2 regions of the Vibrio sp. YT-19(2023) genome follow, and region 1 is predicted to be linked to the other one. Evidence: predicted binding sites of a transcription regulator. Region 1 holds the regulator's gene; the other holds the start of a gene.
What was found. The regulator MetJ, encoded in region 1, represses methionine synthesis genes. The targets are predictions, from matches to a motif close to TTAGACNTNTANANGTCTAA.
Positions count from the first base shown of each region.

Region 2: a site for MetJ is predicted at 2,637-2,656, ahead of metE (5-methyltetrahydropteroyltriglutamate--homocysteine S-methyltransferase). Genes of this name have one in related genera too.

Region 1 is NZ_JAWOQN010000063.1:3,679-7,554, reverse strand. It holds gene bfr (bacterioferritin) at 60-536, shown strand; gene R7E78_RS23545 (malic enzyme-like NAD(P)-binding protein) at 743-2,020, shown strand; gene metJ (met regulon transcriptional regulator MetJ) at 2,134-2,454, opposite strand; gene R7E78_RS23535 (O-succinylhomoserine (thiol)-lyase) at 2,680-3,840, shown strand; gene R7E78_RS23530 (bifunctional aspartate kinase/homoserine dehydrogenase II) at 3,856-3,876, shown strand, end outside.
Region 2 is NZ_JAWOQN010000012.1:24,579-28,454, forward strand. It holds partial or broken gene R7E78_RS10965 (EAL domain-containing protein) at 1-475, shown strand, start outside; gene R7E78_RS10970 (hypothetical protein) at 562-1,272, shown strand; gene R7E78_RS10975 (DUF4250 domain-containing protein) at 1,425-1,625, shown strand; gene metR (HTH-type transcriptional regulator MetR) at 1,647-2,558, opposite strand; gene metE (5-methyltetrahydropteroyltriglutamate--homocysteine S-methyltransferase) at 2,840-3,876, shown strand, end outside.

The DNA.
Region 1 (3,876 bases):
TTTTGACACCTTCTCATTTGCTTCTACATTTAAATGAAGCCAAAGAGGAGGGTTTTGTCATGAAAGGCGATCCAATCATCATTCAACATCTCAATAAAGTGCTCGGTAACGAGCTCGTCGCTATTAATCAGTATTTTCTTCACGCCCGAATGTATAAAGACTGGGGCTTAAAGCACCTAGCAGACAAGGAATATCACGAATCTATCGATGAGATGAAGCATGCCGATCATCTAATTGAGCGTATTTTGTTCCTTGAAGGCCTACCGAACCTACAAGATTTAGGTAAGTTGATGATTGGTGAAGATACCAAGGAAATGCTCGAGTGTGATTTAAAGCTTGAAATGGCGGCTATTCCAGATTTAAAAGATGCGATTGCCTACGCTGAAGACATTCGAGATTATGTGTCTAGAGATCTCTTCCAAGATATTCTTGAAGATGAAGAAGAACATGTTGATTGGCTAGAGACGCAACTTGGCTTGATTGAAATGTCTGGTATTGAGAATTATCTCCAAGCGCAATACGTGGACGAAGAGTAACGATACTTTCTGAGTTTGCATACTCCAATAATAGTAAGAAGAAAGAGCACCTGACTCGAAAATCAGGTGCTTAACCCCGTTATCTGGTCTAATCTCTTTTATTATCGGCTTTTTAAGGATATTGCTCGCAATCTTGCCTATGAAGTTTGATTTCTATCCGATAGAATTTATGCCCCCTTACCTAAAAATAAAAAAGAGAAACGTCCATGTCTGAAGACAACCACCAAGCAGCCACTCCAGAAGAAGAACATCGCCAAAAAGCATTGGATTACCATGCTTATCCAACTCCAGGAAAGATTGCTGTCGAACTGACAAAGCCTGCGGAAACGGCGGGTGATCTTGCCCTTGCTTACAGCCCTGGTGTTGCAGAGCCAGTGCGTGAAATCGCACAAAACCCGGATAACGTGTACAAGTACACTGCAAAAGGGAACATGGTTGCTGTTATTTCTAACGGTACCGCTATTCTAGGTCTAGGTAACCTAGGTCCACTTGCATCTAAGCCAGTGATGGAAGGTAAAGCGTTACTGTTTAAGCGTTTCGCAGGTCTTGACTCTATTGATATTGAAGTTAAGCACCGCACGATCGATGAATTTGTTGATACTGTTGCGAGCATTGCAGACACTTTTGGCGGTATCAACCTTGAAGATATTAAAGCACCAGACTGTTTTGAGATTGAAAAGCGTCTGATTGAACGTTGTGATGTACCAGTATTCCACGATGATCAACATGGTACTGCTATTGTAACGGCAGCGGGTATGCTGAATGCAATCGAACTTCAAGGTAAGAAACTTGAAGATTCAACAATTGTTTGTCTTGGCGCTGGCGCTGCCGCTGTAGCTTGTATGGAGCTTCTGATCAAATGCGGCGCAATGCGCGAAAAAATCTACATGCTAGATCGCAAAGGTGTGATTCACACTCGTCGTGATGATCTTAATGAATATAAGCAGCTATTTGCGAACAATACAGATAAGCGCACACTAGAAGACGTGATTGAAGGTGCAGATCTGTTCCTAGGTGTATCTGGTCCAAACCTATTGCCAGCGGAAGCGTTGAAGTTGATGGCAGATAAGCCAATCGTATTCGCATGTTCTAACCCGGATCCTGAAATCAAGCCGGAACTTGCTCACGCAGTTCGTGATGACTTGATCATGGGTACTGGCCGTAGTGATTATCCTAACCAAGTTAACAACGTATTGTGTTTCCCATTCATTTTCCGCGGTGCTCTTGATGTGCGTGCAAGTGAAATCAATGATGAAATGAAACTTGCAGCCGTTGAGGCGATTCGTGAGCTAGCAAAAGAGCCTGTACCTGAAGCCGTATTGAAGGCTGCAGGTGTTGATAAGCTAGAGTTTGGTGCGGACTATATTATTCCAAAACCAATGGATTCACGTTTGCTACCACGTGTTGCAAAAGCGGTTGCTCAGGCGGCGGTTAATTCAGGTGTAGCTCGTATCGAGATGCCTGAAAACTACATGGCAGAGTAATATATCTTTCAGATGTGATACACAAAAATGGGACGCTATTGCGTCCCATTTTTTATGTCATTCATTTGGCTCGAGGCAAGAGTCATTACCTGAAACCTCTTATCAGGCTTTTTTTATTCTTCGTCGAATGACTCAAATTCGATGCCCATTTCCGTCATCAGCGCTTTTACTTCTGTTGGAATATCATCAGGACGGTCTTTACGAAGGTCTTCATCTGTCGGAAGTGGCTGACCTGTGTACGCGTGCAAAAATGCCTCGCATAGCAATTCGCTATTGGTTGCATGGCGTAAGTTATTGATCTGACGGCGAGTACGCTCATCAGTTAGCACCTTTAAAACTTTTAGCGGGATAGAGACGGTAATTTTTTTTACTTGTTCGCTTTTTTTGCCGTGCTCTGCATATGGGCTAATGTATTCGCCATTCCAGTCAGCCATTGCACACCTTCATTTATGTAATCGGTTAAAAATAATTTAGGTGCTGATTTTAGCTGCATTTACCGCCATAAGCAAAGACATATAGACGTCTAGAAGTGTTGACGTCTCATTTTTTGACGAGTAAAGTGAACATAACAGCAAAGGAAGCGTGTTGATCACTTTATGTTACTCATTAGATATAGCGCATTCCTATTTAGAAGTCATTACCCGTGAAAGGATACACCCATGAGCACTCGCAAACCTGCGACCATTGCAGTACGCACTGGTATTGAATCAGACAGCCAATATCATGCTGTCGTTCCACCTATTTATCTTTCCACTAACTATGGTTTTCCTGCTTTTGGTGAAGTGCCCAAGTATGATTACACACGATCTGGTAATCCAAACCGCGGACTGTTGGAAAGTGCGCTATCTGAACTTGAGTCTGGAAAAGGAGCGGTTGTTACTAACTGCGGTACGTCGGCATTAAATTTATGGGTTTCCGCTTTTCTCGGCCCAGATGATCTCATTATTGCTCCTCACGATTGTTATGGCGGCACCTATCGTCTTTTTAATACCCGAGCTAGCAAAGGCGATTTTAAGGTTCAGTTTGTCGATCAATCAGACGAACAGGCTTTAGATGCTGCATTGGCACAAAAACCAAAACTCATTTTGCTAGAAACTCCGTCAAATCCTCTGGTTCGCGTAGTGGATATTGCAGCTACTTGTGAAAAAGCGAAACAAATCGGCGCGTTAGTTGCGGTGGACAATACCTTTTTGACACCCGTGTACCAAAAACCTTTAGAGCTAGGTGCGGATTTTGTTATCCACTCCACAACAAAGTACATCAACGGTCATTCGGACGTAATTGGTGGAGTAATCATCACCAACACAGAGGCGCATGCAGAAGAGCTTGCATGGTGGGGCAATTGTATTGGTGCAACGGGCACACCTTTCGATAGTTATATGACGCTGCGAGGTATTCGTACGCTTGGTGCTCGTATGCGAGTACATGAGGAGAGCTCACAGCAGGTACTGGCTTACCTACAGAAACAAGCGTTAGTTAAAACTATCTATCATCCAAGCCTGCTGGAACATCCAGGTCATGACATCGCTAAAAAGCAGCAAACGGGCTTTGGCTCTATGTTGAGTTTTGAGTTTGCTGGTTCGTTTGAACAGTTAAAGGTGTTTGTGAAAGAGCTCCAACTGTTTTCATTAGCAGAGTCATTAGGTGGTGTAGAAAGTTTGATTTGCCACCCAGCATCCATGACGCACCGTGCAATGGGTGAGGAGGCGTTGGCGGAGGCTGGGGTCTCTCATCAACTATTGCGTTTGTCTGTCGGTTTGGAAGATGCACAAGACCTCATCACAGATTTAGAACAAGCGTTCGCTAAAGCTACCCAGTAATAGGAGACGATAACAATGACTGTACAACGTCAGCTG
Region 2 (3,876 bases), on a different contig from region 1:
CGATTTGATGGATAAAGCGGACAGTTATGAGCATCTGTTCTCTGACATCGCGATTGAGTCTAAGCAAAGTGATGTGTTGCAATCTGTGAGCCATGAACAAGTCAGGTCTATGGACCCTGGAGAACCGCTCTCCTTGGCAGTGGAGTACATGAATTTGAATCCAAGCTCGCCTTTAGTTGTTCTCAATGAAAATCGTTGTGTTGGGTTAATTACGAAAGAGACGGTGAATTTACACCTAACGCCTTCGATGGGAACAGAGCGAGAAACTGAACGAGAAAGCCGAATTTGGAAACGTCCTGTTAATCAGATAATGAGCACCGAATTTGTGTTGGTTGATGAGGATTTACCTGTCTCTGTTATTCGAGAGTTGGTTAAAACCGGCATTCGTTTCCCTTGGGTACTGTGTAATACCAAAGAAGAGTACCGTGGAGTTTTAACGCAGGAAGACGCGTTGAAGTATCTTGCTTCTCTGTGAATAAAATTGTCTTACCGTTTTAGCTCATTTGGGGGCCGACTTTCGGTGGTTTGGCGATAGTTGATTTGATATTATCGCCCCCCAAAATGACTTTTGAGCGTGCATTCAACATGATTCAACAATTGCTGGTTACTTTCCCTCCGATGCTATTTGGCGCACAAGCGCTACTGACTTTGCTTCTAATCAAGGGCGATATTTGTCCTGGTCAGCGAGGACGTCTTCATAAAATGTTGCCAGCAGTAGCTGTATTGTGGCTCGCTGTTGCGTCACTTCGCATTGAAGCATTTATGATCGTGTTTGCTATTTTCTACTTCTATTCTCAGGTTCAAACCAAGAAAACGCGTGAAAAAGGGCCACTATGGGCGATGTATTTAGCGAATGGTTTGGCCTTTGCGTATGTGAGTATTCAAGTATTTGAGCAATCAAGCTGGCCAGCATCGATAGCGATAGCGCTAATGATATTTTTCCTTGGGGCGTCATTTTCTCAATTGCTGCTTACGATAGCTCGCAGCAGATTACAGGCATTTCACCGTATTTTACCAGTTACGGGCATTGTGTCTGGAATGCTATTAGTCATCGCAACGTTGTTTGCTTCTTACCAGTTAAATGAAGCTGCACTGAACGCTGCAACACAGCCAATCTTGCTGTCTTTAGCTATGTTAATTTCTTCAATTATTGTGTGGTGTTGGCATATTTTTACGCATAAGAAACCAGAAAAGGTGCAACTGAGCGTTGCCTTGTTGCTAGCACTCGCGTCGATGACGAGCCTCCAAGGTTTATTCTCTCTCGCGGCTTAACCTCTACTCTAAAGACAAAGCTAGACGGCTTATATCCAAGTGCTTTCTTGATGCTTGGGTATAAGGTGATCACGTTTTAGATCTCACTCACTTTAAATTCGCGTGATTACTACTACGCTTGTTTATATACCTTGTCGAAGAGGAGAGTCGCGATGGATTTAAGCAATGTAGGTAATCTGGACAGCACTATTTTGCTAGGTATCGTCAACGAAAAGCTACGTTTAGAGTGCGACAGTTTTGACGAGTTAGTATCAGTGTATGAGATGGATGTAGAGTCTGTAGTCGGCAAGCTTGATATGCTCGGTTATCAGTACGATCCATTGACTAACCAATTTAAAGCATATCAACGCTAAGCCTTTCATAACCCAAATCTTTTAAGCCACCTTGATTCCGTCAAGGTGGCTTTTACATTGTAGCCTCGCGGTTGCGAAAAAAGCTTGTAAGTAACGCTTTTCTTTCTCTGAGTGACGCGTTGCAGCAAACAAGCGACGCCATAAGCCTTGGCCGAAAGGTTTACTGGTAATAAGACCTTGGCGAGAAAATTCAGAAATCGCCCAATTGGGTAGTGCGGCCACCCCCAATCCAGCAGAGACCATCTGAACTAACATGAGAGTGTTGTCGGCTTGCTTCCATTTCGCAGGTTCTATTCCTGCTGGCTGAAGAAAGTGTTTTACGACGTCTAGCCGTTGTTTTTGAACAGGATAAGAGAGCATGGTTTGATCTGCGAGATCTTGCGGATCAATAATTTCTTTTTCCGCCAATGGGTGGTTGGTTGCGGTAATTAAACGCATTTCAAAGTCGAATAGAGGCTCGTAGTGGACTTCGGATCGAGGTTGGATATCGGAAGTAATAACGAGATCGAGTTCGCCTGCCAATAGAGCTGGGAGTGGTTCAAAGCCAAAACCAGAGGAAAAGTCCAATGTTACGCTAGGCCAAGCAAGTTGGTACTCCCTAAGTGCAGGCATTAGCCATTGGAAGCAAGAGTGACATTCAATGGCCATATGTAATCGGCCATTGACGTCCTCTTTCAAGCTCGCTAAATCATTTTCTGCTCTTGCGAGTTTCGGAAGGATATCTTCTGCAAGACGCAATAGGATTTCTCCCTCAGAAGTGAACTTCACCGGACGAGTCTTTCTCAGGAACAGTTGCCCTCCAATTCGCGCCTCCAAATCTTTGATCTGATGAGACAGTGCCGACTGAGTGAGATGCAAAGCGGTCGCTGTCGCCGTTAGAGAGCCAGTGTCTCGAAGCGAAGTGAGTGTCCGCAAATGTTTTAGCTCTATCATGAATTCCTTTCATCCTTTGTTGCTCGCTATGAACAGAATAGCAATCGTGTAAATAACTTAACGACAAAAAATGGATATGTAAACGTCTAGACGTCTATTTGTTGTTTTTATTTGCGAATCATGTCGCTTCATGATGAATTTTTTTAATAAACAAGTTGAATAAATGGACGTTGTTCTAATATCAGATGAGAGCGATAGTTTAGCCATCCAGACATCTTATTCTTTACCGAAAGATGCTCTGATCCAAACAAATTGAACAAAATTGAGAAAGGAATAGGGACATGGCGACAACGACTCACATACTAGGTTATCCACGCATTGGTGAAAAAAGAGATTTAAAATTCGCTCAGGAGAAATACTGGCGAGGAGAAATTGATCAAGCTGAGCTTAAAAAGGTTGGGGCAGATCTACGCGCCAAAAACTGGCAAACACAAACGGATGCTGGTCTGAGTTTTGCCACCGCTGGCGACTTCGCTTGGTACGATCATGTACTGACGACCACGTTGCTATTGGGTCATGTGCCAAAGCGTCACGCTGATGGTTTCCCTAACCTGGATACGTTGTTCAAAGTGGGTCGCGGTCAATCTCAGGCGGGTTGCAGCTGTGCGGGCGCTGCGGCATCGGATATGACCAAATGGTTCAACACAAACTACCATTACATTGTCCCTGAATTCAGCAAGGACGATACGTTTGAAGTGAGCTGGCCGCAACTGTTTGAAGAAGTCAACGAAGCGCTTCAAGCTGGCCACCAAGTGAAGCCTGTTTTGCTTGGTCCAGTCAGTTACCTTTACTTGGGCAAAGAGGTCGAAGAAGGGTTTGACCGCTTAACCCTGCTACCACGCTTACTTACTGCTTACCAAGCTATTTTGGCAAAGCTAGCAAGTCAAGGTGTTGAGTGGGTTCAGATTGATGAGCCAATTTTGTCACTGGAGCTAGAAAGCAAATGGGCTGATTCGTTTAAGCTAGCCTACCAAGTGATTCGAAGCGATGTAAAAGTGCTGCTAACGACGTACTTTGACTCCGTAAGCGATACGCTAGACAAAATTGTAGAGCTACCGGTGGATGGTTTGCATATCGATTTATCTGCCGCCCCTCAGCAGCTTGACGATGTGGTTGCCAAGTTACCGGAGGGGTGGGTGCTTTCTGCTGGCGTTGTGAATGGTCGTAACGTGTGGCGTTCGGATTTAAGTGCCCAACTCGAGCGTCTACAGCCAGTCAAAGAGAAACTGGGCGACAAACTTTGGGTTGCCAGTTCATGTTCTCTGCTACATAGCCCTGTTGATTTAGCACTGGAAACAGAACTGAGCGAAGAAGTAAA